3 regions of the Vreelandella sp. 2A-K22 genome follow, and region 1 is predicted to be linked to each of the others. Evidence: predicted binding sites of a transcription regulator. Region 1 holds the regulator's gene; each other region holds the start of a gene.
The links. Region 1 encodes FNR, which switches genes on or off when oxygen is low (the NO sensors DNR and NnrR bind a similar motif). Its sites were predicted from a motif close to TTGATNTANATCAA; they were not measured.
Positions count from the first base shown of each region.

Region 2: the regulator FNR is predicted to act here: its motif matches at 1,395-1,408, upstream of ACW17M_RS21835 (OmpW/AlkL family protein).
Region 3: the regulator FNR is predicted to act here: its motif matches at 2,075-2,088, upstream of hemN (oxygen-independent coproporphyrinogen III oxidase).

Region 1 covers NZ_JBSUGC010000025.1:18,616-24,195, forward strand. Annotated here, with positions in the region: gene ACW17M_RS23235 (DUF294 nucleotidyltransferase-like domain-containing protein) at 1-513, shown strand, start outside; gene ACW17M_RS23240 (3'-5' exonuclease family protein) at 519-1,172, shown strand; gene ttcA (tRNA 2-thiocytidine(32) synthetase TtcA) at 1,435-2,355, shown strand; gene fnr (fumarate/nitrate reduction transcriptional regulator Fnr) at 2,348-3,094, opposite strand; gene hemN (oxygen-independent coproporphyrinogen III oxidase) at 3,179-4,612, opposite strand; gene ACW17M_RS23260 (sulfite exporter TauE/SafE family protein) at 4,691-5,383, opposite strand; gene ccoS (cbb3-type cytochrome oxidase assembly protein CcoS) at 5,380-5,580, opposite strand, start outside.
Region 2 covers NZ_JBSUGC010000019.1:58,054-63,633, forward strand. Annotated here, with positions in the region: gene ACW17M_RS21825 (VOC family protein) at 63-392, opposite strand; gene ACW17M_RS21830 (AAA family ATPase) at 484-1,095, opposite strand; gene ACW17M_RS21835 (OmpW/AlkL family protein) at 1,508-2,134, shown strand; gene ACW17M_RS21840 (YqcC family protein) at 2,215-2,550, opposite strand; gene ACW17M_RS21845 (DUF3549 family protein) at 2,878-3,915, shown strand; gene ACW17M_RS21850 (ATP-dependent zinc protease family protein) at 3,949-4,389, shown strand; gene rimK (30S ribosomal protein S6--L-glutamate ligase) at 4,431-5,339, shown strand; gene ACW17M_RS21860 (hypothetical protein) at 5,427-5,580, shown strand, end outside.
Region 3 covers NZ_JBSUGC010000003.1:291,129-296,708, reverse strand. Annotated here, with positions in the region: gene ACW17M_RS05760 (nitrate reductase subunit alpha) at 1-345, opposite strand, end outside; gene hemN (oxygen-independent coproporphyrinogen III oxidase) at 520-1,905, opposite strand; gene ubiU (ubiquinone anaerobic biosynthesis protein UbiU) at 2,147-3,142, shown strand; gene ACW17M_RS05745 (U32 family peptidase) at 3,152-4,099, shown strand; gene ACW17M_RS05740 (ribonucleoside triphosphate reductase) at 4,237-5,580, shown strand, end outside.

The DNA of each region.
Region 1 (5,580 bases):
CTTGAGAGCGTGCGCGATGAGCTGTTTGAACGCTGCTCGGGCGATGAGCTGCTGCTTTCCTATTTTGCCCGCACGGCGCTGCGCTTTTCGACGCCGCTGACGCTGTTTGGTTCGCTGAAAAAGCCTCAGCACGGTATCGATATCAAGAAAGGCGGTATTTTCCCTATCGTGCACGGTGTCCGCACCATGGCGCTTGAGCGGCGCATCAAAGCCACCTCGACGTTTGATCGCTTGGATGCCCTGGTTACTGACGGCCGGTTGGATCGCCGTTTTGCCGATGACCTGGGCGAAGCGTTGGCGCTCTTTTCTGAGCTGCGCCTCAAGCAGCAGCTAAGTACGCTGGAAACTTCTGCGGATGCGAAAGAAACTAACGCCCAAAGCAGCAGACGCGCTAACCGTGTCGTGGTGCAGAACCTCTCTTCCCTGGAGCGCGACCTACTGCGCGAAGCGATGCATATTGTCAAAGACTTTAAGCAGCGGCTTTCCCACCGTTACCATTTGGAGTATTCGTGAGCGGAATGCGGCTGTTAGATCGACATGTGACGCTATTTAGCGGCTCGCTGCGCACCTTGTTAAGGCGTGAAAGTGACCGGCGTCGTTGTGCAGATTCCCCCTATGCCTGGCTGTTTCAGCCCTATATGGGCGAAGAGCTGGTGGCGCTCGCCTGCACAGCAACGCCCACGCAATCATCACCTGTGATCAGCGTGGCGGCAGTGGTGCTGAGCCATCAGCAGGTGCATACCAGTCGTGCTTTTGTGATCACCCTTGGTAGCGCAAAGCAGCCCGAGAGCGCAACGCTGCGCCGTCATCACTTGCTGTGCGAGGCGGGGGAGATACTGCCACCAAATAGTGATAACTTGAGCGCGCTAGTAGAATTTATCGGCAATCGGCCCATCGTTGGCTGGCAGTTAGAGAAGCGCATTGGAGCATTGAATGCACTACTCAGTAAGCGGCTGAATTTTGCCCTGCCCAACGCCCAGGTCGATGTGGCAAAACTGCATCAGCGCCAACTGCGCCGTTTGCACCCGGAGGTCGAAGCGCCCAGCAGCTTCGCCCAGGCGTTGGCATGCTGGCAAGTACCCGTCATGGGCATGCAGAGTGTGCTTGGAGAGGCCACCGCCAGCGCACTGCTGTATATGCGCCTGCAGCGTATTATGGCGCAGGTGGCATAGTAGTCTCTTTCGTCGTGGCGAGGACAGCTTTCCGCGAGGGCGCTGTGAACCCCTCCCTGGGCGCTACTTTTGTCATCCATGACAAAAGACCCTCGCTCCAAGCTGCCCTCGCACCGAGGTATGGTGCAGCGGTCAAAATAGTCACTTCCAATTGCGATATCTTGTGTGGCTACGTCTGATTAGTTGGGTCAGGCGGTGAGTGTTGTTAGAATAGTTATTACTTTTTTCTCTCACGCCTTCTACCCTCGGCAGTGCTTATACCATGCAAACTCTTGATCACTTTGATCCTGCTCACCTTGATACGGTTGGAGCCACCCCAGCTGACGCTGAGCACGACCAGCCTGAGCTGGCTGATGCGAAGCAGAAGCGTGAATTTAACAAGCTGCAAAAGCGTCTGCGCCGAGAAGTGGGCAATGCGATCATTGATTATCAAATGATCAATGAAGGTGATCGCGTAATGGTCTGCCTCTCCGGTGGAAAGGACAGCTACACGATGCTGGAGATTTTGCGCAATTTGCAGCGCAATGCGCCGGTCAATTTTTCGCTGGTAGCGGTCAATCTGGATCAAAAACAGCCGGGTTTTCCCGAGCACGTATTGCCTGCGTATCTGGATAAGCAGGGCGTGGAGTACCACATTGTCGAGCGCGATACTTACTCGGTGGTAAAAGAGAAAACCCCGGAAGGTAAAACCACCTGCGCGCTTTGTTCACGGCTGCGGCGCGGCTCGTTGTATGGCTTTGCCGAAGAGATTGGCGCCAATAAGATAGCCCTGGGCCATCACCGGGAAGATATTCTCGAAACACTGTTTCTCAATATGTTCTTTGGCGGCAACCTGAAAGCGATGCCGCCAAAGCTGCTATCCGATGATGGGAAGAATATCGTTATTCGGCCGTTGGCCTACTGCAAAGAGGCTGATATCGCCGAGTTTTCGCGGCTGATGGCGTTTCCGATTATTCCCTGCAACCTGTGCGGTTCACAGCCTAATATGCAGCGTCAGGTGGTCAAAGAGATGCTCGCCGAGTGGGACAAAAAGTTTCCTGGCCGCCTGGAGAGCATGTTCAAGGCTGTCACCAACATTGCCCCTTCCCAGTTGGCCGACCGCAGCCTGTTCGATTTTGAAGGCCTTGAGGCCAAGCAAGCAGAGCTACTGGCGGGGCGTATCCAAGCCTTTAACGTCAGCTAACTGTTTGCTCTTCCTCTTCGGCGAGGGTAATCAAGCGCGGCATATCGAGAATGTTGACCTCTCGCCCGGAGACCGCCACCACGCTCTGCTGCTGAAAGCGGCTTAGTATGCGGCTGACCGTTTCCACCGCTAAGCCCAGGTAGTTGCCGATATCAGCCCTGGGCATTGAGAGGCGAAAGCTGTAAGGCGAGTAGCCCCGGCGACGAAAACGATCCGAGAGGGTAATCAAAAAACTTGCTAGCCGCTGATCGGCGGTTTTACGCGAAAGTAGCCGCATCATACGCCGGTCATCGCGCAACTCTTTGCTCATGCTACGATAAAGCTGGCCACGCAGTTCGGGTAGCTCCTCCGAGAGTAAGTCCAGGCGGTCAAAAGGAATCTCGCAGACGGTGGTCGTTTCCAGGGCGATAACGCTACCGGGGTAATGCTCTTCGTCAATGCCATCCAACCCCACCAATTCACTGGGCAGGTAGAAATTGGTCAACTGCTCGCTGCCGTTACCTTCGGCGGTGATCTGTTTCAAACTGCCCGAACGGACTGCGTAAACGCTGGTAAAGGTGTCGCCCTGACGAAACAGCGGTTCGCCTTTTTTCAGCGGCGCGCGACGACGAATAATGGCGTCGAACTGCCCCACGTCGTCCAGCTCAAGGGCAAGTGGCAGGCACAGTGAGCTCAAACTGCAGGTTTGGCAGCGAGCTTCATGGAGTAGCGAGCGCCGACGGCTCATGGGTTCCAACATGCTTTGCTCCTTGAGAGGGTCCCGCTTATCAATTAGAAAATCCTTACTTATTATAGTCGCTTTAGCATGCCTGCAATAAGGTGATTAAACAATCTTAGAATACTGTTGTCCCGTTTGCCCGGAAAGATGGGTATCAAACGCCATTGCTATATGGCGAATCAGCAGCCGCCCCGTCGGCGTGGCGTTAAGCTGATCACCGCGGCGGGTCAGCAGGCCATCCTGTTCGGCGCTCTGCAGGCGCTCAAGCGCTGGCGCAAAGTAGCGGGGGGCATCGATGTTCCAGCGTTGACTAACGGCGGCCAGGTCAATGCCCATATCGCACATCAGCCGCTCAATCACGTCCCGCCGGATCAGGTCGTCATCACTTAAGCGTATGCCACGCACGGTGGCAAGCTGCCCCTGATCCAGCGTCGCTTCGTAGCTTGCCAGATCGCTCGGGTTCTGCGCATAGACGTCATCAATGCGCGAAATCGCCGATACGCCAAGCCCGATTAAGTCGCACTGAGCATGGCTGGAGTAGCCCTGGAAGTTGCGCTGCAGCGAGCCTTCGCGCTGGGCAATAGCCAGGCTATCGTCAGGGCGGGCAAAGTGATCCATACCGATATGCACATAGCCAGCTGCGGTGAGCATTTCGATGGTGGTGCGCAGAATCGCTAGCTTCTCTTCTCCGCCTGGCAAGTCATCGACATTAATGCGCCGCTGCGGGGCAAAACGCTCGGGCATATGCGCGTAATTAAACACAGAAAGGCGCGCCGGGTTGAGCTCGATCACCTGGCGTAGGGTGTTGGCAAAGCTCTTTTCAGTCTGAAATGGCAAGCCATAAATTAGGTCGAGATTGAGCGAGCGAAAGCCCAGGCGATGCGCCTCCTCCATCAGCGTTTCGGTAAGTACCCGAGGCTGAATACGGTTAATCGCTTTCTGCACCAGCGGGCTTAAATCCTGCACGCCCAGGCTGATGCGATTAAAGCCGAGGGATTCGAGATGGCGCAGCGTAAACACATCCGCTTCGCGAGGATCTATTTCAATTGCGTAATCGCGATCAGCAGACGATGAAAGACCAAAACGTGCATCCAGTCGATCAATCAGGTCGCCCATCTGGTTCAAACTGAGAAATGTCGGCGTGCCGCCGCCCCAATGCAACTGCTCCACCGGTCGTGATGTATCCAAGTGGCGTGCGGTCAGCACCATTTCACGGTCAAGCCGGGCTATATAGGGCTCGGCAAGGGCAGTGTTTTTGGTAGCGATTTTATTACACGCGCAGTAGAAGCAGATCTTGCGGCAGAAGGGCACATGAACGTACAGAGAGAGCGGACGCTTACTGGCATTGCTACGCTCCAATGCCTGGGTCAGGTCGCCAGGGGTAAATTGGTCGTGAAACGACAGCGCCGTGGGGTAGGAGGTGTAGCGTGGGCCGTTGGTGTCGTAGCGACTCAGTAACGCTTCGTCCCACACCGGCTGCATAGGGGCTGCGGCAGCAGCGGGTGCAAGAGGCAAGGCAGCAGGGGTATGAACGGGCATGAAGGGGCGCTCCGACGTTAGGAAATGCCGCTAGCCTAACCCGTGGTTAGGAGGTAAATGTTGAGCCACGTCATGCTATTAGAGGTTGTGTACCGAAAGCGTCCACAGTTGCCACAGTGCAAAAGCGATAATTGTCAGCGCTGCCACGCTGCGGGTCGCGGGGTGACGTATCAAATGGCTGAGCTGGCGGGCAGCCAGGCCAGTGGCAAGCAGCGCAGGTAGGGTGCCAAGCCCAAAGGCGCCCATGAGTAGAGCGCCCTGAAGCGGGTCGGCAATCGCTAAGCTCCAGGCCAACATGGAGTAGACCAACCCGCAGGGGAGCCAGCCCCAGAGCGCTCCCAGGGCGAAGGCTTGGGGAATATGCACTACGGGCATCAAGCGACGCCCCACGGGTTCGATAAAGCGCCATAGTCGCCGGCCAACGGCCTCCACTTTGAGCAGCCCTTTCCACCAGTTGGCGATATACAGTGCCATTAAGATCAGCATCAGTGCGGCAAATACCTGGAGTAGCAGGCGTGCCGTAGCAGAAAGGGAAAACAGCGTGCCTAGCAGTGCCACCAGCGCGCCTGCGCTCATATAGCTAACAATGCGGCCTGTGTTGTAGCTGAGCAGCAGGCCTCCCATGCGCGCCGGATGACGCATGCTGGGGGGGACTGCAAAGGTGAGCGCGCTCATAATGCCGCCACACATACCAATGCAGTGGGCGCCGCCCATCAAGCCAAACACAAACGCCGCCATTAGCGGCGGCAGATCAAGCCCCGTTGGATTCATGGCCGAGGCTCTTGGTCGTCGGGTGTGTCTGCCGCTGATGGTTCGGAAGATTTTTGCTTTGCCTGCTGATGCTGGCGGCGCTGCTCAGGGCTAAGATCGTTTTCATCCTCATCAAATAGAATGCGGTGCGCTGGGCCTTCTAGGTCATCGAACTGATCATTTTTCACCGCCCAGAAAAACGCCCAGACGGCGAGGCC
Region 2 (5,580 bases), on a different contig from region 1:
ATAACTCCCGGTACAAGCTGCGCTTTGGAGCAGCGGAAAAGCGCTCACCGTGATGCCGCTTGTTATGGTTTCTGCTCACTAAGCTCAACCTTTCTGCCATCAGGATCTTGGACGACATAAACATGCTTTCCGCCAAACTTATACTGGTCCACTAATTCTAAGTCAGGGATGATATTGCCCAGACCTTCCACTGAAAATCCTAGTCGCGTGTTGTCTACTGATTCGCTGCTAACCAATGGATACAACTCGAATACAAACCCCGCATTTTCTGACGAGTAATGCACTGGCCCACAGCCATGCTGCTCTTCCACGAAGCTGAAACCGAGCTGCTCATAGAACTGCTTGCTGGCCCGCAAATCGCTGCACCGTAGTACGAACAAATCAAGTTTCATAATTCACCAAAATGACATAACGCTGCAACGTGCGCGGCTTTGTAATAAAGGCGCAGCCGCAACGTACAAGCAGTCGCTGTACCTGCGGCTATTATCCATTTGCCGAAATTACAGTTATGTTAAACCCTTCATCAGGTGTGGGCGCAACAAAGTACTTTGTAACCTGCTCAAACATCTCTTCAGTATCCGTTGTCGCTCTCTGCGGTTGTTCTGCACGCCTTTTGGCTATCTGCTCTAAGCAGGTATCATTTGGCTGGTCAATGTAAATTAGCTCATGGGGAGCCTGAATCTCTGAAAAGACACTTCTAAGCCATTTTCGTTGCGGAATCGTATTTGCAGGAAAGTCCATTACCACATTAGTGCCTGACGCCAAGATCGACTGAGCCAGCTTCTTCATTTGAGGCTTGAGCCGTCCAGCATATTTTACGTAATCTTCCAGTGTCTTAATGCTATCGGGATAAACCGACGCAAGCCACTCGTCTTCTGAAAGCAGTACGGCGTTTCGTTCTTGGGAAACTTCAAGAGACTTTGTAGTTTTCCCTGCCCCCATTTTCCCGCAGAAAAATGTCAACACTCCTTTCTTCATTTCTTGCCTCGTATTGCATAGCAGTTTATTTCTGCGCATACGTATTTTCCTAGAAAGCGTAACACCATAAAAAAACTCCAATGTGTTAATAGTAATGGGCAAATTACCAACTCCCATTCAAATGCTCGCTAGAAAAATGCGCATGCTCATTCCTGACCATCTTTTCGCATTGCCTATAAACACGAGCAGATGTTTTACAACTTGCTGTTTTAATTTATTTTTATAAACAATATTCTGGCAATATTTGATCATACCTCTTGCTGAGCGTATCAGAAAAACACGCATTACAGACTAAAAATACTTCATATCACTGCGCATGCATCCATACAAATGGGCAAGCCAAATGGTTAGCAGCCCGCTTCTGAATTAGGTCTCTCCAGCCGCCCCTCCCCCTAACCCCCCATGTCTAATAACTCTTGCCCTGGATCAATAATCCACTCCCTGGGCCTCGTTACACTGGTTTCATCGTTAAGCGGCTATCGAAAAGCCGTCTAATCTTACTATCTGCGTTAACACCTGGAGTGATCCCATGCGTAAAGCCGCCCTGCCTACATTATTCGTCACCACTGTTGCCGCTGCGGCAATGATGACCAGCAGCCAGGCATTCGCCTACGGCGCTGGCGATTTCTTCACCCGCGTGGGTGTGGCCAAAGTCGCCCCCACCAGCGACAACGGCTCACTGGCCAACGGTGCGCTATCAGTGGATGTAAAGGATAAAACCGATTTCGCGTTCACCTTGGGCTATCGCTTCCACGATAAAGTCGGCGTGGAACTACTGGCGGCGCTGCCGTTTGAACACGACATCCATTTAAACGGCGATAACATTGCCTCAACCAAGCACCTGCCGCCGACCCTAACACTGCAGTACTACCCGCTGGGCGGCACTCAGTCACGCGTACAGCCCTATGTCGGCGCCGGTATTAACTACACCTTTTTCTCCGATGAGGAGCTGACGATTGGTGATTTAGACCTGGATGACTCCTGGGGAGCGGCAGGCCAGGTAGGTGTTGATCTATTAATTGATGACCATTGGGCGCTGAACGCCGCTGCTTGGTACATCGATATTGATACCGATGCGAGCGTTAACGGTGCGGCGGCAGGTACCGTTGAGATCGATCCTCTCGTGGTCATGGCAGGCCTCAGTTACCGCTTCTAAGCCACTTGCAAAACCGCTAGCGGATGTTATCCACAAAGCCTGCCTCACGGTGGGCTTTGTGCGTTTAGTAGCATGCCGCTTTAAGCGCTTTCAGTGACGATCTGGTCGACCTTCTCTACCGCCCGCACGATGAGCAGCTGGTGGTGGGCGGGTGTTTTCTCCTGCTGTAAATAGGCCGCCACGGCGGGAGCCACCTCGCACTTTGCGGGCATGGCTGCACGGGCATCCATCAAAGCGTTCAAGCGGGCAATAAACACAAAGCGTACCCATTGAGGCAGCGACATCGTGTCGATGCAAAATGGCTGCTGGCTGGCAAACGCCTCTGCATCGGGTGTTGGCATGCGCCATAGATCGGCGGCTTTCATCGACGCCTCAAGCTCTAGAAGTGCTGTCTGCAGCGGTTGATAAGTACTCATAAAGACGTGTGTCACTACCTCGGAAAATGAAAAGTGTGTCGTCTGCCCATTATCCCCACTCAGCGAGTGCCTTGCCACCTATCAACGCTTGCGGGAAGTTATCCATAGACTCACAGAAAACCTGCACGAGCCTGTGGATAAACTATGGAAAGGTGTCGCAACGCTTGCTCTCATGGGGCTTTCGCACAGTTGATTAATTTTTAACCGCATTGTCATTAATGCTAATGCCTTAAGGCACTGTCATTAACACCATGTTTTATCAGCCTCTGCGGCTGACAGTGTCACATCAGCAAGGTAGAGTGCAGGCTTGCAACGCGGAAGGATGTCATGCAACCAATTCAAACCCTTGATGAGTTTTTTACCCGCAGCGGTGGCGAGGTTTCCCTTTACCATATGGGGCGTCATGTCGTCTCCTGCCCGCGGGAGTCACTTGCCGCCTTTGAAGGTGGCGAAATGGCCTGGCCAGAACCCTGGCAAGGCCAAGCGCGCTTAGCCATTGTGTTTCGCCTTGGCGATATGCCCGAACCGGCTATTTGGTTCTTAGCCTTACCACTGGACGAGCAGGGAATGATTGCCCCCGCCCAGCGCGATGCGTTTTTAAACCGGCTGCTGGAAACACTGGGGCGCGCGGTTTCTAACGTGGGTCGTGAAGAAACAGCGGACGTGGATCACTTAATGAAGGATAATCCCCTCGCCTTCACGCCTAGCATCACCTTCCAAGCCATGCTCAATGCACGCGCCACCCATGCGCGTGGGCTACCCGCCAGCCAGCATTTTGAGCCGGTTGATGCCTACTTGAGCGGCCAGCAAGCGATCGATTGGCAGGCATTGGGGTTACAAGGGATTGCCGATTACGTCGTGAGAATGGAAACACTTGACGCTGAATCGCTCGCGCAGCGGTTGCCTGAACTGCCTACCGCCGTTATCCACTCCTTGTGCTACTGTTTAGAGCACCAGCCATTGCCACAGGCGTTAGTCGCGGCACTGCAGCGTCGTGGCGAAGCCGCTGCACAAGCGGGCGACATCGAAACGCTGTGTGCCTGCCTGCGCGCAGTGGGCAATACGGATGCATCAGAGGTGGGTAATTGGTACACGGCCTTACTTAACGACTCAGCGGCCTGTGGGCCGGATGTGCTCGCGGCAATAGCCGGGCGCGGCTGGGGCTATCTTGAAGACGCGCAGCGCCTGCCACTTTTTCTGCAACGCTTAGCAGAAGATGAGCGTAGCGATTTTGCCGCCGTAGTGCGTGATATTGCGTTAATACCACGACTACGCTTACCGGTCATGATGGCACTGCGGGATGCGCCTGCTGGCTCCGCAACTCAACGCCGTTTGACACTGATGATGTCACAGAGGAACGCTTGATCCGATGTCACTTTTAATTGCAAGGAGTGAGCCGTGAAGGAATTACCCTATCAGGCCAAAGCGGTCATTGGCCGCCGCGAGATGGTGACGCTACCTGAACTAGGGCTTCACCTATGCTGTAAAGCTGACACTGGCGCGCGAACATCTGCTCTGCATGCAGAAGAGATAGAGACCGATGAAGATGACCATGGTCAACTGTGGGTTAGCTTTATCACCCATAGCGGAGGGCCAGACACGCCAGCGCATCGCTTCCGATTGCACCTGCATGATCGACGCCGGGTCACCAGTTCCAACGGTCATAGCGAGTGGCGCTATGTTATACGTACCCCGATGCAGATGGGCGACTTGAATTTCCCCATTGAACTGACCCTTACTGACCGCAGCAATATGCGCCACCCGATGCTACTAGGCCGTAGCGCCATGCGCCGCCTCCTGGTGGCCCCCGGTGCCGCATTCTTGCACGGTGAGCCTTAACCCCTTATTAGTCGCTTCAATCTCAGCTCGGAGTCTCCTACATGCATATCGCTCTGCTGTCACGCAATCGCAATTTGTACTCTACCCGCCGCCTGGTTGAAGCCGCAGAGCAGCGTGGGCATACCGCCCGCGTGGTGGACACGCTGCGTTGCTATATGAGCATTACCTCGCACCACCCTTCGATCCACTATAAAGGCCAAGAGATTGAGCCTTTCGATGCGGTGATCCCGCGCATTGGTTCATCGGTCACCTTTTACGGCTGTGCGGTGCTGCGCCAGTTTGAAATGATGGGCACCTACGTTATCAACGATAACGTTTCGATTACCCGTTCGCGGGATAAATTGCGCTCACTGCAACTGCTGTCGCGTAAAGGGTTGGGGCTACCGATTACCGGCTTTGCCCACTCCCCCGATGACATTCCCGACCTAATCACCATGGTCAAAGGTGCGCCGCTGGTCATCAAGCTGCTTGAAGGCACCCAGGGGATTGGTGTGGTATTGGCGGAAACCAACCAGGCCGCTGAATCCGTCATTCAAGCGTTCATGGGCATGAAAGCCAATATCATGGTGCAGGAGTACATCAAAGAGGCGCGTGGCGCCGATATTCGCTGCTTCGTGATTGGCGATAAAGTGGTGGCTTCAATGAAGCGCCAAGCGGCGGACGGTGAGTTTCGCTCGAATCTACACCGCGGCGGCACCGCCACCGTGATCCGCATCACCCCTGAAGAGCGTTCAACGGCGATCCGTGCAGCCAAGGCCATGGGTCTGCGCGTTGCCGGTGTCGATTTGCTACGCTCCAATCACGGCCCGGTGATTATGGAGGTTAACTCTTCGCCTGGTTTGCAGGGCATTGAGAACGCCACCGGCAAAGATATTGCGGGAATGATCATTGAGCACATTGAAAGAAACGCTTCACCAGCCCGTAAAGCACCGCCCAAGCCTAAAGGCTAAGGCAAAATATTAAAATAATCCGTTTCGGGGGTGGCAAATAGTCGCTGTCACCCCCACAATCTGCGTCACCGAAGGAGGTAGACGCTCATGTTTCTCGATAATCGCCAAGTGGCGATGGACAGCGTATTGGAAGCGCTGGCCGATAGCATTGATTATTTCCAAGACAATATTGAACGCCTGCGCCCGTCGCTGCGTGACGCTTTAAAGCCGCATTATGCTGCGCGGCTCAAGCAAATGCGCC
Region 3 (5,580 bases), on a different contig from region 1:
GCGGATCAACGGGTACTTGAGGCGGTTGGCGCTGTACAGATACCAGGAGTAGCTGGCGCCGCGGGGGCAGCCACGCGGCTCATGGTTAGGCAGGTCGGGACGGGTACGGGGGTAGTCAGTCTGCTGGGTTTCCCAGGTAACTAAACCGTTCTTAACGTAGATCTTCCAGCTACAGGAGCCGGTGCAGTTCACCCCGTGGGTACTGCGTACTACTTTGTCGTGCTGCCAGCGGGCACGATAACTATCTTCCCACTGGCGGGATTCGCTGCGTAGCTCACCGTGTTCGTTGGCAAAAGGCTCGCGGGACTTGCGGAAGAAATTCAGCCGATCTATGAAGTGACTCATGGTCGATCTCCAGGCTCCTCGGAAATTTGCATACCCGACAGTGCGGGCTCCATGGAGTGGATTCTGCGTGATCGACAAGCGAATTACTGCGTGATTACCTCCATATACACCCTATCTACCCCCAAGGTGATAGAGCGGCCAACGTAAAGGAATAGACGGTTGGCGCTGTTGAAATTACACCGTGCGCGAATAACGGTTTTCCGTTGGTTTCAGGTAGGCGTCGAACGCCATGGCCAGGTTGCGGATCATTAACCTCCCTGAAGGCAGCACCTCGATGTCATGGTCGCGCAAAGCAATTAACCCGTCGTCCGCCATCTCTTCGAGGCTCGCCAAGGCACTCGCGAAGTAGCTGCGAAAATCGACATTGTGCCGGGCTTCAATAGCGGAAAATTCAAGTCGGCCGTGACACATCAGGGTATTAATGACATCGCGGCGCAGGCGGTCGTCATCGCTAAGGCGATAGCCACGGAAGACCGGTAAACGCCCTTCATCCAAACGATGCTGATACTGGGCAGTTTCCTTGACGTTTTGGCTGTAGGTATCGCCCACCTTGCCAATCGAAGTAATGCCCAGCCCAATCATGTCGCAGTCGGCGTGGGTAGAGTAGCCCTGAAAATTGCGCTGCAGAGTGCCATTTTCACGGGCCAGGCTCAGCTCGTCATTCGGAAGGGCGAAGTGATCCATGCCTATGTAGACATATCCTGCAGACGTCAGGCGGTTAATCGTAAGCTCCAGCAGCTCCAGCTTGCGCTCGGGTGGCGGCATGTCTTCGGGGCGAATTAGCCGCTGAGCTTTAAACAGTTCGGGCAGATGGGCGTAGCTATAAGCGGCAATGCGATCCGGTTGCAGGTCAATAATCTTGGTTAGCGTCGTATCGAAACTCGCCACTGTCTGCAGCGGTAAACCGTAGATCAGGTCAACGCTGACCGATTCAAACCCCGCCTCGCGGGCAGCCTTGACCAGGGATACCACCTGCTCTTCGCTCTGGACGCGATTGACAGCTTGCTGCACGTCGTGATCGAAATCCTGCACACCGAAGCTCAACCGATTGAAGCCCAGCGCGTAGAGCTCGTACACCTGTTCGGGTGTCACGGTGCGAGGGTCTACCTCCAGCGAGAATTCACGCTCTTCAGGTGCGGCGAAGTGAAAGGCTTCGTCCAGCGCCGCCATCAGTTCGCGTAGCTGGGCATTGCTTAAGTAGGTTGGGGTGCCGCCGCCCAGATGCAGTTGGGTCATTTGGCGGGTGGTATCGAACAGCGCTCCCTGAACACGTATCTCCTGTTTTAACCACTGGAGGTATTCGGCAGCTCGCTCGGTATTATGAGTAATGATTTTGTTGCAGGCGCAGTAGTAGCAAAGGCTTTTGCAGAACGGGATATGCACATAGACCGAAAGCGGCTTGGGTACTGCGACCCGATTACTGCGCTCGGCGGCGCTACGGTAATCATCCTCGGCAAACGCGGCATGAAACTGGGGCGCAGTGGGATAAGAAGTGTACCGCGGGCCTGGGCGGTCATATTTCTCTACCAGGGGACGATTGAAGAGCAGTTTATCTTGCATGATCGAAGTAGGTCTCTGAAAAGGGGCTCTAAAAGAGGTCTCTGAAATGGAACTCTGGAAGTGGGTGCAGCAAGCATTGGTTAATATTCATACAATATACGTTTTAAAAACTGCCTGCATCCAGCTTGCCTACTCTGCAGCGTTATCCTCTTTTGAAAGCCACCCCGATATGACCTGTGTCAAAAGCCGACAAAAAATAGGTGACTAAAATGCTCGGACTTTTCCCGCAAGGAGTCTCGCTATGGAGCTTGTATGTCCCGCTGGCAACCTGCCCGCTCTAAAGCGCGCTGTAGATGAAGGTGCCGACGCTGTCTATTTCGGTTTCCAGAACATCACCAACGCACGGCAATTCGCCGGGCTAAACTTTACCGACAAACGTGCCCGCGAGGGGATCGATTACGCCCACCGACATGGCAAACGCGTTTTTTGCGCCATTAATACCTATCCCCAGCCCGATGGCTGGGAACACTGGACTCGGGCCGTGGATCAGGCCGCCGAACTGGGCGTGGATGCGCTGATTCTCGCCGATATGGGACTGCTCGACTACGCTACTCGCCATCACCCCGAGATCTCGCGGCACCTTTCAGTGCAGGGTTCGGCGACCAGCCATGAAGCGCTACGCTTTTACCACCAGCATTTCGGCATCAAGCGCGCCGTACTTCCACGGGTGCTGTCAATCACTCAGGTACGCGACCTGGCCAAGCAAACACCGGTAGAACTGGAGGTGTTCGCTTTCGGCAGCCTGTGCATCATGGCCGAAGGACGCTGCTATCTCTCCTCCTACCTGACCGGCGAATCGCCCAATACCCGGGGCGTCTGCTCGCCAGCGGCTCATGTCCGCTGGGAAGAAACGCCTGAGGGCTTAGAGTCACGCCTTAACAATGTTCTTATCGACCGCTACGCCGAAGGCGAGCGCGCAGGCTACCCCACCCTATGCAAGGGTCGCTTCGAGGTAACGGGCGAGACCTATCACGCCATTGAGGAACCCACCAGCCTCAATACTCTGGAGCTATTGCCGGAACTACGCGACCTGGGTATTAGCGCCGTCAAAATTGAAGGTCGTCAGCGCAGCCCCGCCTATGTCTCTAAAGTGGCCGGGATCTGGCGTCAGGCGCTCAACCGCCTAGAGGCTCAGCCTGAGCGCTTTGATCCAGAACCCGCCTGGATGGCAGGCCTTGCCGAGCTTTCCGAAGGTGCCATCACTACCCTAGGCGCCTACGAGCGCCGCTGGAAATAGGAGCCTACTATGCCGAACACTACACCTCCCCTATCACCGACCTTATCAACCGGCCCTCTGCAACTCTCCCTCGGGCCGGTGCTTTTTTACTGGACTCGGCAACGCTACGCCGACTTCTACCGCGAGGCGGCCGACTGGCCGGTAGAGATTATAACCCTGGGCGAAACCGTCTGCTCGCGGCGCCGCGATATGAAACTGGACGACTGGCTAGGCATTGGGCGCGAGCTCGCCCAGGCGGGCAAGCAGGTGGTACTCGCCAGCCAGACACTGATCGAGTCTGAGGCCGATCTGCGTGACTTACGCAAGCTGTGTGACAACGGCGACTTTATTGTCGAGGCCAATGACCAGAGTGCCCTGCAGCGCCTCTCCAGTGCCGGACTGCCGTTTATCGCCGGTGCTGCGCTCAACCTCTACAACCCGGCGACACTGGGCGTTATGGCCCGTGCCGGCATGCGGCGTTGGCAAGCGCCGGTGGAAATGTCACAGCAAGACTTAGCCAAGCTTATTAACGATTGCCACCAGGCAGGCGTTCCCCACCCATGCGAAGTATTCGCCTACGGGCATCTCCCCTTGGCCTGGTCGTCACGCTGTTTTACCGCCCGGCGTCACCAAACACCCAAAGACCGCTGCAAGTTCGTCTGCCAAAAGTACCCCGAAGGCTTGGTGCTACGTTCACAAGAGTCCCGGGATGTTTTTACCCTGAACGGTATTCAAACCCTTTCCAGCGCCTGCCAGGATCTGCGTCATGAACTTATGGTCATGGCGGATATGGGGGTATCAGTGGCACGTCTCAGCCCACGGGCGGAAGGCATGGCCGAGGTGGTCAAGGCTTTCGATCAGTCCCGCCACGGCAGGTTAGCTACGCCCGATCCTTTGACACTGGTGGATGCTGAAATCTGCGACGGTTACTGGTATGGCCGACCGGGTATGGATAACACCCGCACGATGACCGGCTAAAACAATAGCCTAGGCGCCACCACGCCTTACTATTTTTCCCCACCATTTTTGACCTGGGTCATTTATTGCAAAATCCTGAACGCTTACCCTTTAACACCACATATAGTATTTATTTTTATTAAATCTAGCATATATAGGTGAATTGGGTGAAAAGCTCCACAAGCGTTCAGGTAGCAAAGCATCATATTGACGTCGCTTCGACGGTCAATGAGTACCTCCAACGCGCCGACTGGCGTGTTCACGCCAATGCCAACCAGGGCTATTCATTGGGCGGTTTAATCCTCAACGTCTCGGGCAAGTTGATAGCCAACTACTGGCTCGATGAGATTTACCCCCACACCGTGGGGGAAGCTCATAGGGAAGGTGATTTGCATATTCACGACCTGGATATGCTGTGCGGCTATTGCGCCGGCTGGTCGCTGCGTACTTTGCTGCTAGAGGGATTTAATGGGGTACCGGGACGAGCCGAAAGCCACCCGCCCCGCCACCTTTCAAGTGCCCTGGGGCAAATGGTTAATTTTCTTGGCACCTTGCAGAACGAGTGGGCCGGGGCACAAGCCTTCAGCTCTTTCGATACCTATCTGGCACCCTACGTGCGCAAGGACGGCCTGACCTACGCGCAGGTTAAGCAGGCGCTTCAGGAATTCATCTACAACCTAAATGTACCTTCGCGCTGGGGTAGCCAGACGCCCTTCACCAACCTAACCTTCGACTGGGTCTGCCCCGACGACTTGCGCCATCAGGTACCGGTTATCGGCGAAGAGGAGCAGCCGTTCAGTTACGGCGAACTGCAGGTTGAAATGGACTTGATCAACCGGGCCTATTTGGAAGTCATGGAGGCCGGGGATCGCCACGGGCGTGTGTTCACCTTCCCGATACCCACTTATAACATCACCCATGATTTCGACTGGGAAAGCGACAACGCCGAGCGGCTCTTCGCACTGACCGCCAAGTATGGACTGCCCTACTTTCAAAACTTTCTCAATTCGGATCTGGAACCCCACATGGTGCGTTCCATGTGCTGCCGCCTGCAGCTTGATTTGAGTGAACTGCTCAAACGCGGCAACGGTCTGTTCGGCAGTGCGGAGCAAACCGGATCGTTGGGAGTAGTGACGATCAACTGTGCCCGGTTGGGTTACCGCTTTGCCGGCGACCGGGCCGGGCTGTTCAGCGAGCTGGATCGCCTTCTGTCGCTCGGGCGCGATAGCCTCGAACTCAAGCGCGAGCGCATTCAGCAACTAATGGATCAGGGGCTCTACCCCTTTACCCAGCGCTACCTGGGCACGTTACGCAATCATTTCTCTACTCTGGGTGTGAATGGGCTCAACGAAATGGTACGCAACTTTACTGGGGATCGCTGCGATATCGCCGACGCCCAAGGGCTACAGCTGGCACTGGATCTTCTTGACCACGTTCGGGAGCGGATGCGCGAATTTCAAGAACAGACCGGCCACATGTATAACCTTGAAGCCACCCCGGCA